3 regions of the Pararhizobium sp. genome follow, and region 1 is predicted to be linked to each of the others. Evidence: predicted binding sites of a transcription regulator. Region 1 holds the regulator's gene; each other region holds the start of a gene.
What was found. The regulator LexA, encoded in region 1, represses DNA repair genes until DNA is damaged. The targets are predictions, from matches to a motif close to TGTTCNNNNTGTGTTCNG.
Positions count from the first base shown of each region.

Region 1 (5,400 bases):
GAGCGTCTGTTCACCCATTAAGCTCATGTGCTGCAAAGCGCGGTGAAGGAGAATGCAATGCATTACAGCGTGCAGTTTTTCACCTGGACCCCAAAGCAAGGCGTCCACCAGGTTGGATCGACGATCGAGATTGATGCGGTCAACCCGAAGCTTGCGGCCGTGTCGCTGCTGGGGCTACGTCTGGACGAGACGGGTGCGGCCAAGAAACTCGCAGTGCGCGTCTGGACGAAACCGGATGACAGCAAGGCTGATTGCGCCTGCTTCTACTATCACTGAGCAAAAATCCCCCCCTTTTCCGTGACAAGCAGGCCGGGACTGCGGATGCAGAACGTCCATCGACCACTGCCGCCTGCCTTTGTCTTCCCGGTCAGGAGTGACGGGAAAGCCGAAACCGTTTGATCGGTCCTGTCTAAAAATTCTTCCCGGGCAGATACTGTCACGCCGTGCAAGACCGTTGGGTCAAAGCAAGCAACGGCAGTGTCTTGTCCTGAACTAATTTTCGTTCCGCGTGGGAAAATTTGGAGGCCTCGCCCGGAATTGAACCGGGGTGCAAGGATTTGCAGTCCTCTGCGTCACCACTCCGCCACGAGGCCTCACGAGTTCAAATAATCGAACTGTGGCGGCGGTTTAGAATGATCCTAGACAAACCGCAAGAGGATATTTCCGAAAAACGTCCTTGGTCATTGGATCACAGGCAAGTTTCAGTGCTTCCAGTCCGCTCACAAAACCGCAGCGACCGTCATATTCCAATATGAGCCATTCAGCGTGAGCGCCGGCCTGCCCGGCGGCACACGACAATATCGTGCCGCGCGGTGTGATGCGGTCGCATCCTCAGACCAGGCGACCATATTTCACCCGCAAGCAGGCCGGAAACGCAATGCTTTCAGATCAATGATAGCGCCGGATCAGTCCGACGAGTTTGCCCTGTATCTTGACCCGGTCAGGTCCAAAAATCCGTGTCTCGTAGGCTGGGTTGGCGGCTTCCAGTGCGATCGAGGCACCTTTGCGGCGAAACCGTTTCAGCGTTGCTTCCTCATCATCAACCAGCGCGACGATGATTTCGCCGGGGCTGGCACTGTTGGTGTTGCGGATGATGACCGTGTCGCCATCGAGAATACCCGCCTCGATCATCGAATCGCCGCGCACTTCAAGCGCATAGTGCTCGCCCGGCCCGACCATCTCGATAGGCACGGAAATATCATGAGTGTTATTCTGGATTGCCGAGATTGGAACACCGGCGGCAATCCTGCCCATGACCGGTATCGAAACGGTGTCGCTGTTTGCAGCGGTCTTGGCGGGTGCGGGAGGTGCCGGTTGCGCGCCAAGACTGCCCTGAATGACGCTGGGCGAAAAGCCGCGCTTGGGCTGGAGGCTCATCGAATAGGCCTCCGGCAACTTGATCACTTCCAATGCCCGCGCACGATTTGGCAGCCGGCGGATAAAGCCCCGCTCCTCAAGCGCTGTGATCAACCGGTGAATGCCGGACTTCGAGGCCAGATCCAGTGCATCCTTCATCTCGTCGAACGATGGCGGTACGCCCGATTCCTTCATTCTTTCGTGAATGAACAGAAGCAGTTCCTGTTGCTTGCGGGTCAGCATGAACGATCACTCCAGAATCGAGAAACAAATCAAGAACGAACACTATCTGTTCCATATGTGTTCCGCAAGTCCCTAAAATTCAGCCAGTGTTTTCAAGGCAATCAAACATTTTCACCGAACGGTGAGCGTATGAGCATCTGGCCTCGATCGCGGCCTGTGGCCTGGCGGAACCTTTGCGCGGCCGGAGCCGTTCCCGATTCTTAGAACTGTGCAACGGACGGCATAATCCAAACACCGTCCAAGGAGGCTTTGATGGCGAAATATATTGATGAGCGCGGCGACCGCGTTTCCGATGCCGACACGACGAAAACGGTGGAGTTGAGTGGTGTGCAGTCCCGCCAAGGCTTTCTGGGCCGTCCGGTGCTGATGGTGCTGGTCGGCGGTCTGGTCCTCGCTGCGCTGGCTTGGGCCGGCGTCGAAATGTATGGTGAGAGCACCGACAATGATGCGGCAACGAAAATCGAGGAAAAGTCCTCTGGCCCTAACAGCGATGCGATGTCGAAGCAGGAAGCTCCAGGCGACTTGCCAGCGCAACCGGTGCCTGCGGACAAGGACCCGACGCCACAGACAGGCTCAGGCGGATAGAGGGTTCGAATCCTTTTTTTCCGACGTCAGCTCTCTCGAATCGGGAGAGGCTTTTTGGACACAGAGGTTGTTGACGGACGAAAAGATAAATCTGTGTGTTCTAATTGGACGTCTGCCACTTACGGGCCCACCATACGTGAAGCCGGCGGCGGCGGCGGCGCACGAAGGCAAGGTCGTGCGACAGCACGATGAGGCCGAGCGGTACCATCCAGAAACCGAGAATCGGCAGGAACCCCAAAATACCGCCGAAAATCAGCCCGCAACCAATGGTGATGCGCAAAAGGCGCGATTGCGGCAGCCGCATGCGCCATGTGCCAATGACGAGTTCATGCGTGCGGGCATCAATTCCGAATTTTTTGGTTTTCCGCTGTTCTGCCATCAATTCTCCACCAACCAAATCTCTGCCGTCCGCCAATGCCTGCGATTGTCGTCTTCGTGCGGGCTGATGCCCCACAAATCAACAGCATGCCTCAACCTCTCACATGGGGAGTTGTCCACAATCAGACAAGATTGTGCGTTTTTTTTGAAAAATCGCTTGGCAAATCGGAAAAGCATTTGTATTAGCAGCCTCACTTCTGCAGCACACACCGCCGCAGATTATCCCTGGTAGCTCAGCGGTAGAGCATTCGACTGTTAATCGACAGGTCGCCGGTTCGAATCCGGCCCGGGGAGCCAGTTTCCAAAGGCCTTGCTGAAAAGCAAGGCCTTTTTGGTATCAGGCCCGTTTCACCTCCCCTACCGATAACCGCTGGCATCTGCCGGTCTGCCTGCATCCTGTACCTCGGTTATATAGCGCCAGCAGTCAGGCCGGGATCCGTCGAGGTCCGTAAAGCCGTAGAGTTTGGCCAGATCGCCGCTGGATGTCGACTGGCCGTTAAAGCGGCTCCGCTCCGGGTCTGCGGCAAGGGCCGCAACGGCGCGGCCGGTAAAGCGCGGGGTTTCGGAAATCACGAAATGCGGCTCGGCTTTCGTTGCCTCCATCCAGTTTTCCTCGCGCACGCCAAAGATATCGAGCATCATTTCGGAGCGCATCCAGCCGGGCGAGATGGCAACAGAAGTGGCTGCATGCGGTGCGAGGTCCTGTGCGTGCGCCCAGGCCATGCGGGTAACGCTGGTCTTGGCGAGATCGTAGAACGGGCTAAGCCGGTAATGGGTGGCATTATACTCTGCAGTACCATCGGTCATCTCCACCAGCAGGCCGCCGGGCTTCTCGATCATCAACGGCAACGCGTAATGGGCGGTGATCAGATGGGTATCGATCGCCAGCCGCAAAAGCTTCAGGCCATTGTCGAGCGCGTGTTCCCAGACAGGCTTGTTCCATTCGGTCAAATACTCGCCGCCCCAGATATCGTTGACGAGAATATCGAGGCGTGATTCGTCACGACGGATGCGGACGACCAGTGCCTCGACGTCCGCGTGGACAAGATGATCCACCCGCACGGCAATGCCTTTGCCGCCGGCCTTGGTCACCAGCTCCGCCGTCTCTTCGATCGTTTCCGGGCGGCCATAGTCCGATTGCTGGGTTCGTGTCGTGCGCCCGGTCACGTAGACGGTTGCACCGGCAGCCCCCAATTCTATGGCGATGCCGCGACCCGCACCGCGCGTCCCCCCGGCCACAAGTGCGATTTTCCCCTGCAGGTCAGGTGTCATGTCCTTGTTCTCCTTTGACATCGGAATCAAAACAGCATTGATAATAAACGAACGTTCGTTCATAAATAAAATGAATACAAGGGGAAATTGATGCCGCGTCCACGTTCGCTGTCCGACCAGCACCTTCTTGATCTGGTGTTGACGCTGATCCATGCCGAGGGGCCGGAGGCAGCGACGTTTTCGGCTGTCTCCAAGGCCAGTGGCTTGTCCGGTTCGACCTTGGTGCAGCGATTTTCGACCAAGGCGGCGATGCTGCGTCAGGCTTTGCTGCACGCCTGGGACCAGCTCGATGCCGAAACGGCGCGGCTGTGCGGGGCAATCCCCAGGACGCAGCAAGGCGCCGTCGCCCTGCTTGTCGGTCTGTCGCAGAATTATGGCGACAGCGCCGCAGTCTATGCCGATGGCCTGCGTTTATTGCGAGAGGATTTTCGTGATCCCGCGCTGCGGGCTCGGGGAGCGGCCTGGGGGCGAACGCTCGTCGAGGCCATCAGCGCGTGCCTTGCGAAATCCAGCCGGCCGGAGATGATAGCACGGCTGATGCTTGCCCAATGGCAGGGCTCGCTGCTCTGGTGGGGATTTGAGGCGGACGGTCCGGTCGTGCCTTATGTGGAATCGCAACTTCAAGAATTTCTCGCCGAACTCGGCAGTTCATCTCCTCCCTCGCCGGCTTTCTTCGGCAAACAGGATTTGGCGTAAAAACTTGGACATTTTCCGTTTAGTGATAGTGAAATCGCGTTTCCCAATATCTATCTGGGGCGGGGGCGTAACATCGCCTTCGCCAAGCAAGCCATGGGGGATGACGCGTGACTGACTATCGACCCGGTGCAGCACAGTTGAAGGGCTTTTCTCTCGGAAGCCAGTGGATCGCCCATCATCACGGCGAATCGGGTGACGCGCTGTTTCGGCGGGTCGATGGCAGCGCTTATGCAAAGGTCGCTACCGGCAGTGGTGTGGCGCTGCTGGATGACGAACGGCGGCGGACGGCATGGCTCTCACCCTACAAACTCGGATCTCCCACAGTTCTCGATTGGCAGGTGTCGGACGACGTGGCGTGCCTCGTGACAAGCGCCGTGCCCGGTATTCCAGCAGATCAGATCGAAGCGGCAGAACTGCTCAAGGCCTGGCCGTCTATTGCGGCGCGGTTACGCGATCTCCATGCCATTCCGGCAAAAGATTGCCCGTTCGACCGTGGCTTACAATCCATGTTCGACCGGGCGGCCGACGTGGTTGGCCGTGGTGGCGTCAATCCGGATTTTCTCGATCCGGATGATCACGATATACCGCCGCAAGCGTTGCTCGACCGGGTAGAGGCGGAACTGTCCGAGCGATTGCTGCAGGAAAACCTTGATCGGGTCGTTTGCCATGGTGATGCATGCATGCCGAATTTCATGATTGATCCGGATACGCTTCGCTGCACGGGAATGATCGATCTCGGACGGTTGGGCACGGCGGACCGTTATGTCGACTTTGCCCTGCTTGTCGGCAATACCCGCGAAACATGGCGCACGGCAGACGAAGCGCAGGCAGCACAAAATCGCTTGTTCGACGTACATGCGATCGCGACTG
Region 1 covers NZ_CBDIHY010000003.1:3,556,543-3,561,942, forward strand. The annotation lists gene ACQY8Q_RS23040 (hypothetical protein) at 58-276, shown strand; tRNA gene ACQY8Q_RS23045 (tRNA-Cys) at 520-593, opposite strand; gene lexA (transcriptional repressor LexA) at 889-1,599, opposite strand; gene ACQY8Q_RS23055 (hypothetical protein) at 1,852-2,184, shown strand; gene ACQY8Q_RS23060 (hypothetical protein) at 2,285-2,563, opposite strand; tRNA gene ACQY8Q_RS23065 (tRNA-Asn) at 2,785-2,859, shown strand; gene ACQY8Q_RS23070 (SDR family oxidoreductase) at 2,920-3,834, opposite strand; gene ACQY8Q_RS23075 (TetR family transcriptional regulator) at 3,925-4,530, shown strand; gene ACQY8Q_RS23080 (APH(3'') family aminoglycoside O-phosphotransferase) at 4,668-5,400, shown strand, end outside.

Region 2 (5,400 bases), 1.1 Mb from region 1:
AGTTCGGCCGTCTCGTATTCGGCTTCGCCGTTACGGAAGCTCTGGGCATCTTCTCGCTGCTCGTAGCTCTGCTTCTCCTTTTCGCCGTCTAATAACCGGCTTGAAGGCAGGGCCGCGGTTTCAAAGTCGCGGCCCGCATCCTTTCTGAGTGCACCTGGAGGTGAGCATGTTTGTGACCGCGGCATATGCCCAGTCAACCACCATCGAAGGCGCAGTGACCCACGACGCCGCTGCCGGCGAGGTCCACACCGAAACCGGTGTAGCCCAAGAAGGCGGACATGGCTCGGGAGTGTTCCCGCCCTTCGATACTTCGACATTTGCATCGCAGCTTCTCTGGCTGGCGATTACCTTCGGTCTTTTCTACCTTCTGATGTCGAAGGTCGTCATGCCGCGCATCGGTGGCATTCTCGAAACGCGTAACGACACGATCGCACGCGACCTCGACGATGCGGCCCGTTCAAAAGCAGAGGCAGATGCTGCCATTGCTGCCTACGAGCAGGAACTGGCTGCCGCCAAGGCCAAGGGCAACGCGATCGCATCGACTGCGCGCGAAGCTGCAAAGGCAAAGGCAACTGCCGATCGCACTGCGGTCGAAGTCAGCCTGAACAACAAGATTTCCGCTGCCGAAGCCCGTATCGCCGATATCAAGACGAAGGCTCTGGCCGACGTTGGCGCGATCGCCGAGGAAACTGCGACCGCCGTTGTCGAGCAGTTGATCGGCGGCAAGGTATCGAAGGCCGAGATCGCATCCGCGGTCAAAGCATCGGCGAAGTAAGGAGAGCATCATGGATTTGACCTCACTGGCCACATTCTGGGCCACAGTCGGCTTGGTGCTTTTCCTCGCTCTCATCGTGTACCTCAAGGTTCCGGGCATGCTGGCAAAATCGCTCGATGAGCGTGCTGGCCGCATCACCAACGAACTGGCCGAAGCCAAGCGCCTGCGCGCCGAAGCCCAGGCTCTGCTCGTCGAATATCAGCGAAAGCGCAAGGAAGCCGAAGCAGAAGCCGCCAACATCGTTGCCGCTGCTGAACGCGAAGCTGAAATGCTGACAGCCGAAGCCAAGCAGAAGACCGACGAATTCGTCGCTCGCCGCACGGCTCTGTCGGAACAGAAGATCAAGCAGGCCGAAACCGATGCCATCAATTCGGTTCGTGCCACTGCCGTCGATATCGCAATTGCTGCCGCCGAAAGCGTCATCACGGCAAAGTCGGATGCAGCCACCCAGGCAGCCCTGTTCGCCAAGGCGATCAGCGACGTGAAGACCCGGTTGAACTGATCGACTGCATTATAAAGATTTGAAAAGGCTGGCTCGCGCCGGCCTTTTTTGTGTCTGTCTTTTTGTGTGTATCGGTGGGGTGCGTAAGTCGTGATGCGGGGTGAACGCGCAACTGCCATCGTCAAGCCCGCCAAAGAAGCCTTGAGCCGGCCGACCAAAGTTTAAGGATGGAACGGGTTTAATTGTTCGTGCTGGCAGTCGGCGCCATTGTCAGGCAGGCCTGCTCGAATTCCTGCATCGTCTCGACAGTGTTGTCCTGCGGCAGGACAGCGTCGGTCGCCATATTGCCTGCATCATCCGCTGTCTCGTCGTCGTAAACGAAGGACTGGATGTAATAGGCAAGTCCGCCCTTCCACACCTTGCGGCCGTCGATATCCTTGCAGCTATAGGCGGTCTGCAGATCCGACTGCATGGCATCCGCAGTCGGCTCCGGCGCAGCAGGGATGCTGGCGACTGTCGTGGCAGCGATGAAAATCAGCCCAAAAAACACGGTTCGAACCTTTCACGGGAATCGCGGGTGTATATTGTTTTTGATTCTATAGCCCGTCCGCTTGGTTGTTTGTTACCCGGGGCACGCCGCACACAAGAAAAACCGCAGCTGTGTCTTTTGATGTCAATGACCGGTGTATTAAACGCAGTATACGCGGTGTTGTTCCAAAGCAGCGCAGTCCCGGTTTCAGGCCGGCAGCTCCTCATCCGGCATTTCAGCGCCGTCCTGCCGCAATGGCCTGAAACTCATGCGGTGCAGCGGGCAGGGGCCGTGGTCGCCGATGGCGGTGCGGTGGCGCTGAGTGGCGTAACCGGCATGTGTGGCAAAGCCGTAGGCCGGGAAAACCAGGTCCGCACGGGTCATCATCCGGTCACGCGCCACCTTGGCAATGATCGAGGCGGCTGCGATCGATAATGACCGGGCGTCGCCCTTGACCACAGCCTTGCCCATGCAGGCAAGTCCGGGCGGTATGTCGCGGCCATCCGCCAGCACCAGAGCCGGAGCCACAGAAAGGCCAAAGACTGCCCGCCGCATCGCGTCGAGGCTTGCCTTGCGGATATCCGTGTCGTCGATCCTGCCTGCTCCGGACGACGCGATGGAGACGATGGATGACGACAGGATGAGATCGAACAATTCCTCGCGGCGGGCGATCGACAGCTGCTTGCTGTCGTTCAGCCCGTCCGGAATATTGTCCGGGTCAAGGATGACGGCAGCGGCAACGACAGGTCCCGCCAAGGGACCGCGTCCGGCCTCATCGGTGCCTGCGACCGGCCAGAGCCCATCGCGGCGCCCGGCCAGCTCGAAGCTGAAGTCGGGACCTTCAATGGTGTCGAAAAGAAAGGGGGAATCGGGCTGTGTGCGTCGTGACATGCGGCGAAACTCGCACACATGCCCGATTCCCTGCAAGTCCTTCGGCAATGAGGCGGTTGCCGGAGGATGACCGCTGCTGCATCGGGGCAAGAAACAGCATCGGTATTGCGATATCCGGGAGTGATCCCGAAAAAACCCTGGAGCGCCCCGTTAGAGCAATGACAGCTGGACGCCGGTCCCGAGAGGCGGGACGAACAGATCGCAGTTCAGCGGTCGCCTCGCGACATTCAGTTCCAGCCGCTTGGCGGCGAGCTCGAAACGGCGGCCGATCTGCCAGGCATAGGGACCGGCACCCTTCATCCGCTTGCCGAACTCGGCATCGTAATCCTTGCCGCCGCGCATCGAGCGGACCAGCGACATGACGTGGCGGTAGCGATCCGGATAGTTGCGCAGGAGCCAGTCGCGAAACAGCGGGCTGACTTCGATCGGCAGGCGCAGCAGTACGTAGCTCGCATGCGAAGCCCCGGCGGTCTTGCCGGCATCCAGCACCCGTTCGATCTCGTGGTCGTTGAGGGCGGGAATGACCGGCGCCATCATCACGGTTGAGGGAATGCCGGCCTCCTTCAGCGCCTTGATGGCTTCCAGCCGTTTGGATGGCGTCGAGGCCCGTGGTTCCATCAGCCGGGCGAGCTTGCGGTCGAGCGTTGTCACCGACAGGCCGACCTTGGCCAGGCCCTTCTCTGCCATCGGCGCCAGGATATCGATATCGCGCATCACCATCGCCGATTTGGTGACGATCATCACCGGATGATCGGCGGCTTTCAGCACTTCGAGGATCTGGCGCATGATCCGCCATTCCTTCTCGATCGGCTGGTAAGGGTCGGTGTTGGTGCCGATGGCGATCGGGCGGACTTTGTAGCCGGGCTTGGCCAGTTCGCGCTCCAGAAGCTTTGCAGCGTCCGGCTTGGCAAACAGCTTTGCCTCGAAATCGAGCCCCGGCGACAGGCCCATATAGGCGTGGGTCGGGCGGGCGAAGCAATAGATGCAGCCATGCTCGCATCCCCGGTAAGGATTGACGGAGCGATCGAAGGGAATGTCGGGTGAATCGTTGCGGCTGATGATCGAGCGGGGCTTTTCGATCTGAACCTCGGTCTTGAAGACCGGCAGATCCTCCAGCGAATCCCAGCCGTCATCCTCGAGTTGCCGCGACACCGGCTCGAACCGCCCGGACGAATTGATGGCAGCACCCCGGCCACGCCGCCGGTCGATCTCGATGCGCAAGCCGGAGCTGGCAATCATCGCTTCGGCCATATCTGCCGTATTGGCAGGCGCCAAAGCACCCCGCCTGATCTGAGACAGCTCGTTCATGGGTTTCTCCGGGGGACAAATCCTTGCGGACGTTCCGACATCCTCTGATTATTTTCCTATCGTGAAAAAGAGAACAATGCAAGAACAAAAATCAAGGGCGGGCTTTTGGTGCCGTTCTGCCAAAGGCAATTTCATGCTCCGGGCGTTCGGGCATTCATCATGAATGAAAAGTTAATCGGCCGGCAACGATGGGCTTATGGAAATTCTGTGTGCAATGCGGTATGGACGGCGATGCTGACGATTATCATCGAAACCCGCGACAATGAGGCTGAACTGGCGCAGACGCTGTCGGCGCTGGTGTCGGGTGCCGTAGAAGGTCTGGTGAGCGATGTGATCGTTCTCGATCATGCCTCGCAGGATGGGTCGAGCCGGGTGGCAGACGCCGCCGGTGCGCGTTTCTGCACGAGCTGGGATATGACGGATATCGTCCGGTCAGCGCGGGGCGACTGGCTGCTCCTGCTTGAAGCTGGCGCGCGGCCGGTGGGACGCTGGATCGACGACGTGGCGGAATATATGTCGCTGAACAAGATGCCGGCGCGCTTTTCGCCCTCCCGGCAGTATCGCCGGCCATTCCTGCAGCGCATCGTTAACCGGCCCGCACCACTTGAGTTGGGCTTGCTGCTGTCGAAGCAGCAGGCAGCAGTGATTGCCAAATCCTCCATGCTGCTTGGCGATTTCGCCAACGGGCGAGCCGTGCGCAAGCTTGGAAGCGAACTCGTGCCGGCCTGGGTTGCGATCGCCAACCGTCCGGGTGCGGAAAACCTTTAGCCGAAACTCACCATAAAAAGAGCAGGCCCTTTCGGACCTGCCCTGTCTTCATTGAAAAATCGACCGTGAAAATGGCTTGCCGCGTGAACCCAGCCACCGCGTCGTATCGCTTTGCGTGGCGGTTTTCAGCACATGAAATCCGCCGCGTTCATGCTGTCGGTCGTGATCTGGATGGGGAACCGGACGTGCCATCGGTAGGTCAGCTTGCCATTCCGTCCGCCTCATTCCGTCTCCCGATGAGCACAGTTCTACAATGCTGCATCGTGGCGCGCTGTTACGAATGGAACAGGAAGAATTGGGGTTCCCGCAAACGGAAAGGGTCAGCCGCGCTTCAGGTGCTCGTCCAGCCTCGGCATGATCTCGACGAAGTTGCAGGGCATGTGCCGGTAGTCGAGCTGCTGCTTCAGGATGCCGTCCCAGGCGTCCTTGCAGGCACCGGGTGATCCCGGCAGCACGAAGATGAAGGTGGCATTGGCAACGCCACCGGTGGCGCGCGACTGGATCGTCGAGGTGCCGATCTTGTCGTAGGAAATCCGGTGGAAGACCTCGGAAAAGCCGTCCATGCGCTTTTCAAACAAAGGCTCCAGCGCCTCGGGTGTCACGTCGCGTCCGGTAAAGCCCGTGCCGCCGGTGGTGATCACCACGTCAATCGTGTCGGTAAGCGTCCAGGCCTTCACCTGTGCCGCA
Region 2 covers NZ_CBDIHY010000003.1:2,459,664-2,465,063, forward strand. The annotation lists gene ACQY8Q_RS17450 (F0F1 ATP synthase subunit C) at 1-92, shown strand, start outside; gene ACQY8Q_RS17455 (F0F1 ATP synthase subunit B) at 167-775, shown strand; gene ACQY8Q_RS17460 (F0F1 ATP synthase subunit B) at 786-1,277, shown strand; gene ACQY8Q_RS17465 (hypothetical protein) at 1,456-1,767, opposite strand; gene ACQY8Q_RS17470 (ribonuclease HII) at 1,954-2,655, opposite strand; gene ACQY8Q_RS17475 (PA0069 family radical SAM protein) at 2,788-3,945, opposite strand; gene ACQY8Q_RS17480 (glycosyl transferase) at 4,177-4,713, shown strand; gene moaB (molybdenum cofactor biosynthesis protein B) at 5,034-5,400, opposite strand, start outside.
Region 2: a site for LexA is predicted at 4,015-4,032, ahead of ACQY8Q_RS17475 (PA0069 family radical SAM protein). Genes of this name have one in related genera too.

Region 3 (5,400 bases), 2.3 Mb from region 1:
CGCGTTCCTGCTCAAATTCGGTCTGCTCTTCGCGGGCTTGGCGAACCGGCATTTCTACACGGATGGCTTTTTCCTTTTTCGCCGGAGGCGTCAGGTAACCGAGGGTCATTCCACCGTGATAAAACATGCAGTTCTCCGCTGTTGGATGCGATCGGTTAACGGTCGTTAACACAATCCTGACACAATTGGCCGTCCTGTCAATAGTCTATAGTTTTTATGACGTATTATGAAGTGCCGCGTTCCGGCACCGTGCAACGGTCGCAGAGTGCCGCGCTTTCGGGAAAATAATATAATCTATAAAATTTATCATGATTGAAAAATCGATCCGGCATCGCCGATGACGACGGGTATTCTTTGCTTGAGACGGGGTCTCGTTTCGTGCGTAAATCCGGCACTATGAACGAGACGACAAAAGAGTGGACCCGCATGAATGTCGCTTTGAGAAATTCGCTCGACCGGATCGCCCCGCGCCAGGAGCAATCCTTTCCGCACGTGGCGGATGAGGATGCCTTGAAATCGGCCATGCGGCGGATGTCGGGCGGTGTCTCGGTGATTACCGCTGGCGTCGGCGACGAGCGTACCGGCGCGACTGTGACGTCTGCGACCGCGCTGTCCGTTGATCCGCCGACGATGATCGTCAACATCAACCGCAGTTCTTCCAGCTGGCCGGTGATCAGCCGCTACGGGCATTTCTGCGTCAATATTCTGAGCGCCGACCAGCAGGATGTGGCCGACCGGTTTGCCGGCAAGGGCGGCTTGAAAGGGATCGAGCGCTATGACGGCGCCGAATGGTTTACGCTGGCGAGCGGTGCTTCGGTTCTACGTGGTGCGCTGGCCGGGATCGATTGTGAAGTCGATGAAATCATCGAGCGTCATAGCCATGCGATCATTCTCGGCCGCGTGGTTTCGATCGTCGCAGGTGATGGGCACTCGCTGATCTATAGCAATGGCCGTTACGGCCGGGTTTCCCTGTAGACGAGAATGCCCCGCCCGAGGGGACCGGGGCGAGGCACTCCATCCGCACCATCGAGGGGTCGGTGCGGGTAAGCGTTAGTGCGGCAGAGAAATCTGCGTGTGGTAGCCGAGTTCCGGCTCTTTGCCAGTCAGATTGGCCTTGGCAATTTCCCAACCGAATTTCAGCGTGCTGTTGGTCGAAGCCCAGATCGCCACGTCGTCAAGCTTCAGCTGCAACATGGTCAGCGACGGGTCGTCCTTGCCGCCTTCAAACCAGGCAGCCACCGGAGCCGACCAATATTTGTCGATATGCTCGCGGGATTTGACCTCATCGATCGCACCGGCCAGGCACGCATGATAATCATGGTCCTTGCTAATGACACAGAAATGCGCCCGGTTGCCGTTCCGAGCCGCTTTGATCAGGTCGCTGTCCGTGCGGGTGAAAAACCAGATCGAGTTGCTCTCCTTTTCGACGAACGGCGCCATTGGCTGCATGTGCTGGCCGGAACCCTCGACGCCCAGCATACCGGCATGGATATCGCCAAGCACGTCCCAGAGCTGCTGTAGCGGATCGGTTTTCGTCTTCGATATATCAGCCATTTATTGTTTCCTTTATCGATTGGGGATCAGGCAGCGCGGCGCTCATGGCGGCCTTCTTCGATTTCCTCAACGATCTTTTTCACAAAGGCGTCGAGATCGTCCGGATTGCGCGAGGTGATGATGCCCTTGTCGGTAACGACGGGCTCGTTCGACCAGATAGCTCCGGCATTGATCATGTCGGTCTTGATCGAGATATAGGAGGTCATCTTGCGGCCGCGCACGGCATCGGCCTCGATCAGCAGCCAGGGCGCATGGCAGATGGCCGCGACGACCTTGCCGGATGCGACAAATTCCTTGACGACGCGCATGGCGTCTTCATCGTGGCGCAGGATATCCGGGTTCATCTGGCCGCCGGGCAGGACCAGCGCGTCGAAATCGCCGATATCAAAGTCCTTGGCAAGAAGGTCGACATTGATCGCGTCACCCCAATCCTTGTTGTCCCAGCTCTTGATCGGCTCACGGTCGATCGCGGCGATCTTGACGTCGGCGCCGCGCTTTTTCAGGTCGTCGAGCGGCACGCGCAATTCGGAACGTTCGTAGCCATGGGTGGCAAGGATAAGGATTTTCGATTTGTCGATGAACGGCATCGCGCCATCTCCTTTGACAGCTTGGGGAGGGTTCGCGCTTACAACGGACGCCTGCGCCAATCGTTCCGATATTTCCGGGTTTTCTCATATTGACCCAAACTCAATAAGAACATAACATGAACGGTTATGAAGAAGTCGCTGAATGAACGGTTGGCCATCCTGTCCGATGCTGCCAAATACGATGCTTCCTGCGCCTCAAGCGGGACAGTGAAGCGCGATTCGTCGAAGTCCGGCGGGCTCGGATCGACGGAAGGGTCCGGCATCTGCCACGCCTATGCGCCGGACGGACGTTGTATCTCGCTGCTCAAGATCCTGATGACGAATTTCTGCATCTATGACTGCGCCTATTGCATCAACCGCTCGTCCAGCAATGTCGAGCGTGCGCGGTTCAGCGTCGAGGAAGTCGTCTGGCTGACCCTGGAATTCTACCGGCGCAACTATATCGAGGGTCTGTTCCTCTCGTCCGGGATTATCCGCTCGTCGGATTACACGATGGAGGAAATGGTCCGCATCGCCCGCGAATTGCGCGTAACCCATAATTTTGGCGGCTATATCCATCTGAAATCCATTCCGGAGGCCTCGCCGCTGTTGATCGAGCAGGCCGGGCTTTATGCCGATCGCCTGTCTATCAACATCGAACTGCCGACCGATACGGGCCTAACCCGGCTTGCACCGGAAAAGCGGCCGGCCAATATCCGTAAATCGATGGGCGAACTCAGGCTGAAGATCGAGGCCGCCAATGATCCGACGCTGCAGACCAAGCGGCGCAAGCGGTTCGTGCCGGCCGGGCAGAGTACGCAGATGATCGTCGGGGCCGATCAGGCCAATGACAAGGTCATCCTTGGCACCAGCGCCCGGCTCTATGGCAGCTATGGCCTGCGCCGGGTGTATTATTCCGCGTTTAGCCCCATTCCCGATGCCTCGAAAAACCTGCCCTTGATCAAGCCGCCCCTGATGCGCGAGCACCGGCTTTATCAAGCCGACTGGCTCTATCGCTTCTATGGTTTCGGCATCGAGGAAATCACCGAAAACCAGCCGGACGGCATGCTCGACCTGAAGCTTGATCCGAAACTCGCCTGGGCGCTCGTCAATCGCCATCGTTTTCCCGTGAATATCAACACGGCCGAACGCGAGATGCTGCTGCGGGTGCCAGGCCTGGGAACGAAGGCCGTCAACGGCATCCTGTCTGCCCGGCGTCACCGCCGTTTGCGGCTGGAGGATCTGGCGCGTCTGCATGTCTCGATCAAGAAAGTGCAGTCGTTTGTCGTGACTGAGGGCTGGACGCCGCATCGGTTGATCGACCGCTCCGATCTGCGGGCCATGTTCGAGCCGAAGCCCGAGCAGCTGGCGCTGTTGTGATGAAGACGATTTTGCTGGAGGGCCGGGGCGATCTGACCGAGTGGCGAGAAGCTGCCCGGTCTCTGCTGCTTGCGCGCACAGAACCGCGAACAATCGACTGGCGTTGCAGAAACGGCGCGGCGGACGATCTGTTCGGACCGGCTGCGCAAGTGCCGGAGACGGCTGTTGCTACTGCTGCGACAGCGTCCACCGTGACAGTACCGAAGGCTTTCCTGTCATTGGCGCAAGCTGTGATCTGCCACAGCGATCCTTTACGGTTCCAGCTTCTCTACCGGGTTCTCTTTCGGCTGCAGGAGGATCGCACGCTACTGGAGGTCCTTTCCGATGCCGACGTGGCGCAATTGCAAGCGATGGAAAAATCCGTGTGGCGCGATTGCCACAAGATGACGGCTTTCGTCCGGTTCAAGGAGATCGATGCGAAGCAGAAACATGCACGCCGGTGTTTTCTGGCCTGGTTCGAGCCCGACCATCATATCGTCGCCCGCGCCGCGCCGTTCTTCCAGCGCCGGTTTACCGACATGGACTGGATCATTGCCACGCCCAAGGGGACTGCGGCCTGGGACGGCGAGGCGTTGACGATTTCGGCGGAGGCGGCAGAAAATCCGATGCTGACCGATCAAACTGATGCGCTATGGCGCACCTATTTTTCCAACATCTTCAATCCGGCCCGCCTGAAGGTGAAGATGATGATGACGGAGATGCCGAAGAAATACTGGAAAAACCTGCCGGAGGCGGAACTCATTCCGGGCCTGATTGCCGGTGCGGAAGCGAACGTCATTGCCATGGCCGAGCGGGCCGCCAGCGAGGCGCCATTGTTTCACCAGCGGCTGCAGGCCATTGCCCAGGCCGAGCCGGAGATTGTCCGGCCGCCGGCAGGAACGCTTGATGAGCTTCGTGAGGAGGCACGGCATTGCACACGTTGCGCACTTCATTGCACTGCAACGCAGACTGTCTTCGGCGAGGGGCCGCAGGACGCCGATATCATGATTGTTGGCGAACAACCGGGCGACCAGGAGGATCTTGCCGGCCGACCCTTCGTCGGCCCGGCCGGTACGGTGTTCAATGCTGTCGCTGAAGAGGTTGGGCTGGAACGTCAGAGCACCTATGTCACTAATGCAGTCAAGCATTTCAAATACGAGCCGCGCGGCAAGCGCCGGATCCATCAGAAGCCGAATGTTGGCGAGGTCCAGCATTGCAAATGGTGGCTGACGCGGGAACTGGCGCTGATCCAGCCGAAACTAGTGGTGGCAATGGGATCAACGGCGCTGATGGCTCTTACTGACAGCCGGCAACGGCTTGCGGATTTGCGCGGTCAGATGCTGCAACTCGGCGCCGGACAGTCGCTGCTTGTCACCGTGCATCCCGCCTATCTCCTTCGCATCCCGGATGAGGGGCGCAAGCAAGAGGAAATGGCACGTTTCCGCTCGGATATTGCCCGTGCAGCCGCATTCGGGCGCCGGACAATGTCCGATGCGCGGCTGGAGCAACACAATGCTCGCAACGGGTGACATCAGGCTTTCAACCGGCAAGGGCTGAACTGCCTAGGATCGAGTACCTGCGCGCCAAACCCTTCCGGTTGTGGTTGGCCGGTCAACAGGCTTGCCGCCAAGGCGCCGAGGGCCGGCGAGGTGAGGATGCCGTAGCCGCCCTGGCCTGCCAGCCAGAAGAAATCCGGTTGATCGGATGCCGCGCCGATCACCGGAAGTTTGTCGGATGAAAAGCTGCGCATTCCGGCCCAGCTCTTGGCAACGCGGCGAACCGGGATCGTCGTTGCCTCCTCGACATAGTGTGCTGCCCAGGCGACATCGAGTTCCTCCGGCTGCACGTCGCCGGGTTCGCAGGGCGTGGCATCGGCCGGGCTTGCGAACAGGCGGCCGGCGTCGGGCTTCATGTAGAAATC
Region 3 covers NZ_CBDIHY010000003.1:1,230,914-1,236,313, reverse strand. The annotation lists gene ACQY8Q_RS11510 (hypothetical protein) at 1-127, opposite strand, end outside; gene ACQY8Q_RS11505 (flavin reductase family protein) at 427-975, shown strand; gene ACQY8Q_RS11500 (pyridoxamine 5'-phosphate oxidase family protein) at 1,051-1,554, opposite strand; gene ACQY8Q_RS11495 (type 1 glutamine amidotransferase domain-containing protein) at 1,581-2,141, opposite strand; gene ACQY8Q_RS11490 (putative DNA modification/repair radical SAM protein) at 2,268-3,500, shown strand; gene ACQY8Q_RS11485 (UdgX family uracil-DNA binding protein) at 3,500-5,008, shown strand; gene ACQY8Q_RS11480 (NAD(P)/FAD-dependent oxidoreductase) at 5,011-5,400, opposite strand, start outside.
Region 3: a site for LexA is predicted at 2,247-2,264, ahead of ACQY8Q_RS11490 (putative DNA modification/repair radical SAM protein). Genes of this name have one in related genera too.